2 linked regions of the Thermoleptolyngbya sichuanensis A183 genome follow. The protein of the gene in region 1 interacts with the protein of each later gene in a pairwise test. Links are inferred from orthologs where the notes say so. Each region holds a gene or a part of one and is shown in the gene's direction. Other genes may lie near its edges.

The links. Proteins that work in one complex are often made in the same cells at the same time.
Region 2: the proteins of uvrB (region 1) and uvrA interact in binary tests that used the Escherichia coli proteins (3 or more experiments, as listed by UniProt). The link is inferred for Thermoleptolyngbya sichuanensis A183 from one-to-one orthologs.

The regions. Positions count from the first base shown.
Region 1 is NZ_CP053661.1:4,255,078-4,259,487, forward strand. Bases 1,497-4,410 are described here. They hold uvrB (excinuclease ABC subunit UvrB), read left to right. Parts: upstream 1,497-1,880; coding sequence 1,881-3,941; downstream 3,942-4,410. Other genes in these bases: HPC62_RS17740 (phycobiliprotein lyase), read right to left, coding at 1,497-1,634; HPC62_RS17750 (glycosyltransferase family 2 protein), read left to right, coding at 4,370-4,410. Also shown: HPC62_RS17725 (S8 family peptidase), read right to left, coding at 1-43; HPC62_RS17730 (nucleotidyltransferase family protein), read left to right, coding at 300-656; HPC62_RS17735 (HepT-like ribonuclease domain-containing protein), read left to right, coding at 653-988; more of HPC62_RS17740, read right to left, coding at 1,095-1,496. UniProt on the Escherichia coli protein: The UvrABC repair system catalyzes the recognition and processing of DNA lesions. A damage recognition complex composed of 2 UvrA and 2 UvrB subunits scans DNA for abnormalities.
Region 2 is NZ_CP053661.1:1,689,358-1,695,965, reverse strand. What follows is about bases 1,118-4,792. They hold uvrA (excinuclease ABC subunit UvrA), read left to right. Parts: upstream 1,118-1,469; coding sequence 1,470-4,592; downstream 4,593-4,792. Other genes in these bases: HPC62_RS07160 (universal stress protein), read right to left, coding at 4,677-4,792; HPC62_RS07170 (PHP domain-containing protein), read right to left, coding at 1,118-1,125. Outside these bases: more of HPC62_RS07170, read right to left, coding at 397-1,117; more of HPC62_RS07160, read right to left, coding at 4,793-4,970; HPC62_RS07150 (MSMEG_0570 family nitrogen starvation response protein), read right to left, coding at 5,260-5,547; cysS (cysteine--tRNA ligase), read right to left, coding at 5,721-6,608. UniProt on the Escherichia coli protein: The UvrABC repair system catalyzes the recognition and processing of DNA lesions. UvrA is an ATPase and a DNA-binding protein. A damage recognition complex composed of 2 UvrA and 2 UvrB subunits scans DNA for abnormalities.

The DNA.
Region 1 (4,410 bases):
TCAGCCCCGCCAAAAACAGCCCAATCCACCACAGCCGTCCCATCGCTCCGACTCCCAGGAAGTGTTTCTTCCCAACGATAGCTCAGGCGCTAGCGGAGTTGGAGGGCAGAGTTAAGAAACGCAACTGAGAAGCTTTCGCTTTAATTCGCTCTAAATTACTTCAAGTCTGGGGTTCAGGATTAGCAGCCATTGCAAGCCGGAGGTGCCATCATCAAAGCGCAAGACTCAGCGAAAATGAGAAGTAAGTCCAAAACCCAGACGATTTCTCCACGCTCCCCACTGTCACCAGATCTCGCCCTATGACATCTTCTCCTTTGTTGCCGGATCGTATTGCTCCAGCCCTTGCAGCAAACCTGACGTACATCAAGCTCGATCGCGCCAAGCTTGCAGATTTTTGCCAGAAGCACCGCATTCGTAAACTCTCGCTATTTGGCTCCATCCTGCGCGACGACTTTGATCCAGATCGCAGCGATGTCGATTTCCTAGTGGAATTTTTGCCAGAAGCTCGCATTGGATATTTTGAAATCGTTCGTATCGAAAATGAGCTATCTACCATGATTGGTAGAAAAGCGGATCTCAGAACACCTCAGGAACTCAGCCGTTATTTTCGGCAAGAAGTAATTGATGAAGCTGTTACTCAATATGCGCGAACATGACCAAAATTGACGATACAACTCGCCTGCAACATATGCTGGACTATTCCAGAAAAGCCTGCGAATTTACACAGGGTAAAACTCAAGCTGATTTGGAGTCAAACGAAGTGCTAACACTGGCAATCGTTCGGCTGATTGAAATTGTTGGCGAAGCCGCAGCAAACGTATCTCCAGAGCGTCGGGAAGAGTTTCAAGATATTCCCTGGAGTGAAATTATAGGCATGAGAAATCGCGTCGTTCATGCCTACTTCGATGTCAACTTTAATATTGTTTGGAATACAGTGACCTACAATTTGCCATCGCTTATTGCTCAGCTCGAAGCCTCTCTCGAATAAGCAGGGTATTGAGCCATATAGCGGCTAGTTCTCTACGTGCAATTCTGCGTGAACTTGGCAGCTAGATAGGCCAGGGTTGCTTCAAAGCTGCCCCTATTCCCAGTCTCTAAACAATTCGCTTTTCCAGATATTGCCCAATCATCTGCTGTTCGCCTTCGCGGGTAATGATGGTCTGGCGGGTGCGGTAGAGTTGCCCGATGAGCTTGATTTCCTCCTCGAAGGAGGAGCCTTTGTATTCGGTGCGGAGGCAGAGGGTTTGGGGGTTGGTGAAGTAGTAGAGCGCGGTGACAGGCTTGGTGGTGGCAAAGCCGCGATCGCGGTACAGTAGACTTCCCATTGCGCCGAAGAGGGTAGAGCCTCTGGACTGGGTGCGTCCTGATAGCGCCTCGGCACTATTCCAGACGACCTCCGTGCCGCAGGTGAGGCAGGTGTCATCTTCCAGTTTGTGCAGGCGGGCGAGGTGGCGCAGTTCGTCGCAGCCCTGGGACAAAAAGCGGACTTGAATCTGGCTGACCATTTCCTTGGTTTCGCCGTCGGGCAGGGTGTAGTAGCGCCGCTCAGAGCGCCATTCGCCAGCAGACTGCTGAAAGAATTCGGCAATTTGGGAATCGCCTGCGGTTGTGGTCAAAGAAGGCTGAAACGTCACCGAACTGTCCTCACACTCGCAACTAAGGTTAACAAAGTAAATGGGGAAACCTGCACTTTTGTCAATTCATGCTTGCGTTTCTGTAATTCTTTTTAATATAACCCAGAGGGTGGGATTTTAGGGCCCCCTGGATGGGTAATTATTCTCAGCGATCGCCCAGATATATTGTTCCCATCTAACCCCGAAAAGGGTCAAATCCGGCATGATGTAAGAGGGCTGCTTGTTCTCAGCAATTTAACAACGGGTATGTCATCGTTCAACATTCAGGCACCGTTTGAGCCAAAGGGCGACCAACCAAGGGCGATCGCTCAACTCACCGACTACGTGCAGCAGGGACACCGCTACCAAACCCTGCTGGGTGCAACGGGCACGGGCAAAACCCACAGCATCGCTCGTGTGATTCAGAACGTGGGCAAGCCGACGCTGGTGCTGGCCCACAACAAAACGCTGGCGGCGCAGTTGTGCAATGAGCTGCGGGAGTTTTTCCCTGACAACGCAGTGGAATATTTCATTAGCTATTACGATTATTACCAGCCGGAAGCCTATATTCCGGTGACGGATACTTACATTGCCAAAACCGCGTCGATTAACGAAGAAATCGACATGCTGCGCCATTCTGCAACGCGATCGCTGTTTGAGCGCAAAGACGTGATCGTAGTGGCCTCCATTAGCTGCATTTACGGACTGGGAATTCCGGCAGAGTATTTGAACGCATCGGTTCGCTTTGCCGTGGGCATGGAGACGGATCAGCGGCAGATCTTGCGCGATCTCTCCACCGTGCAATATGAGCGCAATGACCTGGACGTGGGGCGGGGCCGATTCCGGGTCAAAGGCGATGTCCTGGAGATTGGCCCGGCCTATGAAGATCGAATCATTCGGATTGAGTTTTTTGGGGACGAAATCGATGCCATTCGCTATATCGATCCGATTACGGGTGCGACGCTGCAAAGCATGGAATCGGTGAACATTTACCCTGCCAAACACTTTGTCACGCCGGAGGATCGGCTGGAGGCGGCCTGCATTGCCATTCAGGATGAACTCAAGGAGCGGCTGGCGGAATTGGAAAGCGAAAATAAGTTATTGGAAGCCCAGCGGCTAGAGCAGCGCACCCGCTACGACTTGGAAATGCTGCGGGAAGTGGGCTATTGCAACGGCGTGGAAAACTATGCGCGACACTTGGCAGGTCGCCCGGCCGGGTCGCCGCCGGAGTGTTTGCTGGACTATTTCCCCAAGGACTGGCTGCTGGTGATTGACGAATCGCACGTTACGCTGCCGCAGTTGAAGGGCATGTATAACGGCGATCGCGCTCGCAAAACCGTCCTGATCGAACATGGGTTTCGTCTGCCCAGCGCTGCCGACAACCGCCCCCTTAAGGACGAAGAATTCTGGCAAAAAGTGAATCAGTGCATTTTCGTATCAGCCACACCGGGCGACTGGGAGTTGCAGGTGTCGGATGGCGTATTTGAAACAACGGGCGAAGGCAAAGACGCATCGAGTGTTTACCTTCGCGGAACCGGGCGGGTGGTGGAGCAGGTAATTCGCCCGACGGGGGTGCTTGATCCAGAAATTTTTGTGCGGCCGACGGATGGGCAGATCGATGACCTGCTGGGCGAGGTGCGCGATCGCGTGGAAAAAGGCGAGTGCACGCTGGTCACCACGCTGACCAAACGCATGGCCGAAGACCTGACTGAATATTTGCAAGAGCGTGGTATTCGGGTGCGCTATTTGCATTCCGAGATCAATTCCATCGAGCGGATCGAGATCCTGCAAGATTTGCGTCAGGGGGCGTTCGATGTGCTAGTTGGCGTGAACCTGCTGCGGGAGGGATTAGACTTGCCAGAAGTGTCGCTGGTGGCGATTTTGGACGCAGATAAGGAAGGGTTTTTGCGGGCAGAGCGATCGCTCATTCAGACCATTGGCCGGGCAGCGCGGCACGTCCGGGGACAGGCCATTCTCTACGCCGACAACCTCACCGACAGCATGGCCCGAGCCATCGAGGAAACCGAGCGCCGCCGCCAGATCCAGATGGAATACAACGAGAAACACGGCATTACGCCGCAGCCGATCGTTCGTCGCCAAAACAATGCGATTCTGCAATTTCTGGAAGTGTCGCGCCGAGTCAGCGCCCACGAACTGGAGGAAATGATCGACCAATCGGAGGATCTGCCCCTGGAAAATATTCCCGACCTGATCGTGAAGCTGGAAGCCGAAATGAAGGAAGCCGCGAAGAAGCTAGAGTTTGAAGAGGCTGCTAAAATGCGCGACAAGATTAAGCAATTGCGCGATCGCCTCACGGGTCGTCGCTAGTCCTCAAGTGTAATCAGTTTAAGGTTCAATTTTAATGTCCAGATAAACAATGTCTAGATAAACAATGTCCAAATAAACAATATCCAAATAAACAATATCCAAATAAACGACCAAACCTGGTTCAAAGCGGGGGTATCCCACTTTTGTAACCCTCACCCTACAGCCCTCTCTCAAAGCGGGAGAGGGACTTCCAATCCGGCTCTCCTTCTCCTGCTCTGGGAGAAGGGGCTGGGGGATGAGGGCAAACTTGCAGCCCTGGGATGCGCCCGTTCAAAGCCGACTCACAAAAGCCTTATCACAATTGCTTGAGAGTCGTCTCTTCACTTTGTCAGTTGAAAGTGAGATCTAGATTCCAAAGTGGTTCGTAGACCCATTCGCAACCCGATTCGCCACTCTATTCACACCCACCTCACACCCACGTCACGCCCATGATCGGACAGTCGAGGTCGTCACAATCCGGAGGTTCTCG
Region 2 (6,608 bases), 2.6 Mb from region 1 along the record:
TTTATGTTGCTTTTGGCAATCGCCTGTGCAGGCATGGTAGGACTGATGACATCCCAGGTCGGCGCTATGCCCTAGCGTGGATGCCCGTGTTTCCTGAGAAGGAGTGTTTCTATTTGTAACCTAGTGCGCGTGACGCTAGTTCCGGATTTATTCCTGGATGGCAGTAGGCTCACGGATCTCTGGCGGGTTGGCGTAGTCGGCCATGCACCTGCAATGCACTCGCAATGCACTTGCAATGTACTTGCAATGTACTTGCAATTTACGTACCAGCAATGTGCGTACTCGCAATGTACTGAGCAAAACGAGAATGCATTCCCAAGCATGGCGATCGCCCCGCCCAGAGGTCTTTTTTTGCCATTTTCTCGAACCGCTCGAACAGAATCGGCCCAACCCGCCCTACAGCCGCTGCAACAGGTCTAGCCCGTGGGTGTCGGTGCCGCAGGTATGCAGCAGACCCAGGCGATCGCCCAGTTGCCTCACTTCTTCGGTCTGGCGGGGGCTGGGCTGCCACGGCGAGGGGTTGTTGTAGGCATAGTAGGTTTCGATGCCGTCAATCCCCAGGTCGGCGGCAGCGGGGATCAACTCGTGGGGCGATCGCTTATATCGTGCCGGGTGGGCCAGCACCGCCAGCCCGCCTGCCCGGTGAACCGCAGCAATGACCCGCCCGGCCTGTCGAGCGTCGCCGTCTACCGACTGCCCCTGCTGATAGACGTGCAAGTTTGGATGCGCCGGGTCAAAGGCATAGCAGAGGATATGCACCTCGTCCGCCAGCAGTTCCGCCGTAACCTCCATGCCCGCCCACAACCGGGGCAGAGGCCTAGACGCAGGATTCTCCGCCTCGTCTACCCACGCTGACTGGAGACTGCTCAGCCACCGCTGCGCTCGAACATAGCCGCCCGTGGAATGGTGATCCGTAATCGCTAGGCCGGAGAGTCCAATGGCGATCGCCTGCTCCATGAGCTGCTCCGGCTGGAGTTTGCCATCCGAGCAAACCGTGTGCATATGAAAGTTGTAAAACCGGGGACAGCTTTCGGCTGTAATCGTTTGAAACACCTGCCGCAGCGATGCAGCATCCTGTGCCCCTGAGGACTGAGCATTCACCCCTTGGGTGAGACTAACCGCCATAGTCTGCGCTTCATGATGTTTTACATCCGCAATTCTAGGGTTTCTGCAAACTTATTGCCAACCAAGAAGCGCTTGGAATGGGGGCAAACCGTTTTGTATCGCGCTATTTGCTCCCTACCTGTTCAATCTTACGGTGGCCCTTAATCCAGCGGATGCCTTGGGGATGGTTGCGTTGGCGAGCTTATGTACTAATACGGGCGATCGCGCTAGGATGGACAAGCGTTGCAAATCGTTCTCAGCAGATTCTCTGAATCGCTCCGGTGAATCAGCCGTGCGCCCGTCCAGGAGCGGTAGAATATTAAGAATGGTTTCGCCTGTGGTTTCGCCTGCCAGCCCCAGCCCCTATGCCTCAACGTGCCGACACTGCCAAGCGCCGGAAAAAAGTCGATTCTTTGGGCGAGTCTGCGAATGGGCACGCTCCGAATCCTCAAGACCTGTCTGAATCGGGCAAACTGACGGCAATTCGAGAAGGGATCGCTTCGGAAATCGCCCAACCCGGCTCGGCTGCTAATCCCCAAAACACAATCCGGATTCGCGGCGCTCGTCAGCATAATCTGAAGAACGTGGATTTGGACTTGCCGCGCGATCGCCTGATTGTGTTTACGGGCGTGTCGGGGTCGGGCAAGTCGTCGCTCGCCTTTGACACGATCTTTGCCGAGGGGCAGCGCCGCTACGTAGAGTCCCTCAGCGCCTACGCCCGTCAGTTTCTCGGCCAGGTAGACAAGCCCGATGTAGACGCGATCGAGGGCCTCAGCCCCGCCATCTCCATTGACCAGAAATCCACCTCCCACAACCCGCGCTCCACGGTGGGAACCGTCACGGAAATTTACGACTATCTGCGGCTGCTCTATGGGCGGGCGGGAGAGCCGCATTGCCCCCAGTGCGATCGCTCCATCGCGCCGCAAACCATCGACCAGATGGTGGATCAAGTGATGACCCTGCCTGACCGCACCAAGTTTCAGATTCTCGCGCCCGTGGTGCGCGGCAAAAAGGGGACGCACAAGAAACTGCTGTCGGGGCTGGCGGCGGAGGGCTTTGTGCGAGTGCGCGTCGATGGCGAAGTGCGCGAACTGAGCGACAACATCGAACTCGACAAAAACCAGTTCCACAACATTGAAATCGTCGTCGATCGCCTGATTAAAAAGAACAACATTCAGGAACGCTTGGTGGACTCGCTTTCGACCTGCCTGAAACGGTCAGAGGGCATCGCCATCATCGACGCGACGCTGCCGGACGTGGATGACGTCGTGCAGTTTCCGACCAAGCCTGACCTGCAACTGCCCGTGCTGCCGGGGATGGCGGCGGAACCAGCGGGGCGCTATGGCGTGGATTTGGAACAAAACGCGCCCAAAAACCAGCTAGAACTGCTGTTTTCCGAAAACTTTGCTTGCCCGGAACACGGCGCGGTCATGGAGGAACTGTCGCCCCGCCTGTTTTCCTTCAACTCGCCCTACGGAGCCTGTCCCCATTGCCACGGGCTGGGGTCGCTGCGGACTTTCTCGGCGGAACTGGTCGTTCCTGACCCAAGCCTGCCTGTGTATGCGGCGATCGCCCCCTGGTCAGAGCGCGACAACACCTACTACTTCTCGCTGCTCTACAGCGTCGGACAGGCGTTTGGCTTTGAAATCCAGACCCCCTGGGAAAAGCTGACCCCCGACCAGCAGCACGTCATCCTGCACGGCAGCGACGAGAAGATCTACATCGAGTCGGACTCGCGCTATCGAGACACCAAGGGCTATTACCGCAAGTATGAGGGCGTGCTACCCATGCTCGATCGCCAGTATCGAGAGTCCACATCGGAGCAGTTCAAGCAAAAGCTGGAGCAATACCTGATCGACCAGCCCTGCGAAGTGTGTGGGGGCGATCGCCTCAAGCCAGAAGCCCTAGCCGTCCGCCTGGGGCAATATCGCCTGAAAGATCTGGCCAGCGTCTCGATTCGCGAATGCCTCAACCGGGTTAACCAGATGCAGCTAACGCCCCGGCAGGCACAGATCGGCGACCTGGCGCTGAAGGAGATCCGGGCGCGGCTGCAATTTTTGCTGGATGTAGGGCTGGACTATCTGACGCTGGATCGCACGGCAATGACCCTTTCCGGCGGCGAGGCCCAGCGCATCCGCCTGGCCACACAAATCGGCTCTGGCCTGACAGGCGTGCTGTACGTCCTGGACGAACCCAGCATTGGGCTACACCAGCGCGATAACGATCGCCTCTTGCACACGCTCAACCGCCTGCGAGACCTGGGCAATACGCTAATCGTGGTGGAGCATGACGAAGACACCATCCGCGCCGCCGATTACCTAGTGGACATTGGGCCCGGCGCAGGCGTTCATGGCGGCAACATCGTGGCCCACGGCTCGCTGCAAAACCTGCTGGAGGCAGAGGACTCGCTGACGGGTGCGTACCTGTCTGGGCGGCGCGTCATTCAAACGCCTGCGGAACGCCGCAAGGGCAATAGCCGCAGCCTCAAAATCCGCAATGCCCGCCGCAATAACCTGAAAAATCTGGATGTCGATATTCCGCTCGGAAAATTCGTCTGCGTTACGGGTGTCTCTGGCTCTGGCAAATCAACGCTGATTAACGAACTGCTCTATCCCGCGCTGCAACATCACTTTGGGCGTAAAGTCCCCCAGCCCAAGGAAATGGCGGAAATGCAGGGACTTGCCGCCCTCGACAAGGCGATTGTCATTGACCAATCGCCCATTGGCCGCACGCCCCGCTCCAACCCTGCCACCTACACGGGTGTATTTGACGTAATCCGCGACCTGTTTGCCGAAACGATTGAGGCCAAGGCGCGGGGCTATAAGGCGGGACAGTTTTCCTTCAACGTCAAGGGCGGGCGCTGCGAGGCCTGCGGCGGGCAGGGCGTAAACGTGATCGAAATGAACTTCCTGCCGGATGTGTACGTGCAGTGTGAGGTGTGTAAGGGGGCCCGCTATAACCGGGAGACCCTGCAAGTGAAATACAAGGGCAAGTCGATTTCCGACGTGCTGAACATGACGGCAGAGGAGGCGCTGGAATACTTCGAGAATATTCCCAAAGCGTCGGCGAAGCTGCAAACGATGGTGGACGTGGGGCTGGGCTATGTGCGGCTGGGGCAGACCGCGCCGACGCTCTCTGGCGGTGAGGCGCAGCGGCTGAAGCTGGCGACGGAACTCTCGCGCCGCGCCACGGGCAAGACGCTGTACCTGATCGACGAACCGACGACCGGACTTTCGTTCTACGACGTGCATAAGCTGCTGGACGTGCTGCAACGCCTGACGGACATGGGCAATACGGTGCTGGTCATCGAACACAATCTGGATGTGATCCGTTGCTGCGACTGGGTGATTGACCTGGGCCCCGAAGGGGGCGATCGCGGCGGGCAGATCATCGCCGTGGGCACACCGGAGCAAGTTGCTGAAGTCCCTGAATCCTATACCGGGCAATATCTCAAGAAAGTGCTGGCTCAGCATCCCCCCGCGAAGTGAGCGCTCCGGCGAGAATCTGGTGTGATTGCCTGGTTGCTTACTTTTCAGATTGCTTACTTTTTAGATTGCTTACTTTTCGGTTGCTTACTTTTCGGTTGCAATAATATGCAGATCAATGTGCTGATGATGGATGTGCTTCATCAGCTTTTGGGTAAAGGAGCCTTTGAGCAGGCGTTTCCAGGTGGGCTGCTGGCTTTCGCCGATGACGATTTGGGTGATGTGGTATTCGGCGGCAATCTGGGCGATCGCCTGCGGAACGTTTTGTTTATCGATTCGCAAAAACGTTCCGTCAAACTCGCGACACAGGTTCTCGCAGGTTTCGATCAGAAATTCGCACTGCCCTCGATCTTCGCGCTGCGCCTTCTGCTGCTGTGCAATCGAGTCCCGCCTCTGCCCCGCCTCTGCCCTCGACGGCTGGGTTGACTCAGCGCGAACTGGAGATTCTCTCGCTAATGTCTAAGGGAAAGAATAATCAGGAAATTGCGGGTACGCTTTACATCACACCAGGAACCGTGCGCGTCCATGTTCACTCGATCTTGCAAAAGCTAGAAGTGCGCGATCGCACTCAAGCCGTATTAGCCGCGATTCAACAACACCTGGTCTAATGCAAAATCGCGGGTACAAGGTTAGTTCTGTTACTCCACGGTTCTGTTACTCTGCGGCTCTGTTACTCTACGAATTTCAGCACCTTGACCTGCGGTTCTGGAAGTTCGGCATACTGCGTCGCCTTTTGCTCAAGTTTGGAAAGCTGCCCCAGGGCGAGGCTACAGGGCATTCCATATTTGGCCTGGACGCGATCGCTGGCAATGTGCAGCGCGGTGCGCGATCGCTCCAAAAAGTCTGCCAAAGGATAAACCTGATCTGGGGTAAAGTAGTCCTTAATGACCAGGGACGGCGAATAGCAAAGCTCCTGGGAGCCGTCTGGCCACTCAATCTGAAAACGAAGCTCTGGCATTGGTGAAGGGTCAGGGGTGAGAAGGGGGAAATTTGGAGACTGGGCTGAAGCGGCCGGTCGAGCGATCGAGCTAGGCATTCAGCGTCTCTCCTATCGTACTCGTACCGCATTCATCTGCTTTTATCTGTATCGCGGAGTTCAGGACACAGATAAAGTACCCGCCTCGAAACACTTCAGCTTCCCCGAATCCACTCTGTTACGCCGCCGGGTTTGTCGATGAGCGTGATGCCCTGGGCTTTTAGCTCGTCTCGAATGCGATCGCCCTCAGCCCAGTTTTTCGCCTGTTTTGCCGCCGCCCGCTGCTGCACCCGCGCTTCGATTTCTGCATCGCTGAGTCCATCGGGTTCCGGTGCTGCGTCTGGCGAAACGGTCAGCCCCAGCACCTCTGCCAGCGCCACCAGCGTTTGCCACTGGGCTTTCAGTGCGGCGGGTTCTGCCAGGGTTTTGCCGTCGTGGGTGAGGCGGTTGCCCTCTTTTTGCAACTCTTTGGCCAGTTCAAACAGCACCGCCAGCGCCACGGGCGTATTCAGGTCGTCGTCCATCGCCGCCTGAAACCGTTGCACTGCCTCACTTTCAGCAGAAATTTTCATCGTTGCTGGGTCGCCAGAGTCCGCCCCAATCTCAGCCGCAAAGCCCAGCGCTGCGCCGTGTCGATAGCCAAACCGCAGACCCTCCGTCAGCGTGTCCCAGGCGTTTTGGGCAGAGGCGATCGCCTCTTCGGTAAAGTCAATCGGCTTGCGATACTGCGCTTGCAGCACAAACAGCCGCAGCACCATCGGGTCAAAGCCGCTCTCTAGCATCTGGCGAATCGTGGTGAAGTTGCCCAGCGATTTGGACATTTTTTCGCCACTGATATTCACAAAGCCGTTGTGCAGCCAGAAGCGCGACAGGGGCTTGGCCAGCGCCGCCTCCGACTGGGCGATCTCGTTTTCATGGTGCGGAAAGATTAGGTCTTGCCCGCCCGTGTGGATGTCGATGCTGTCGCCCAGTTCCTCGCGCACCATCACCGAGCATTCGATATGCCAGCCGGGTCGTCCCTTGCCCCAGGGCGAATCCCACTC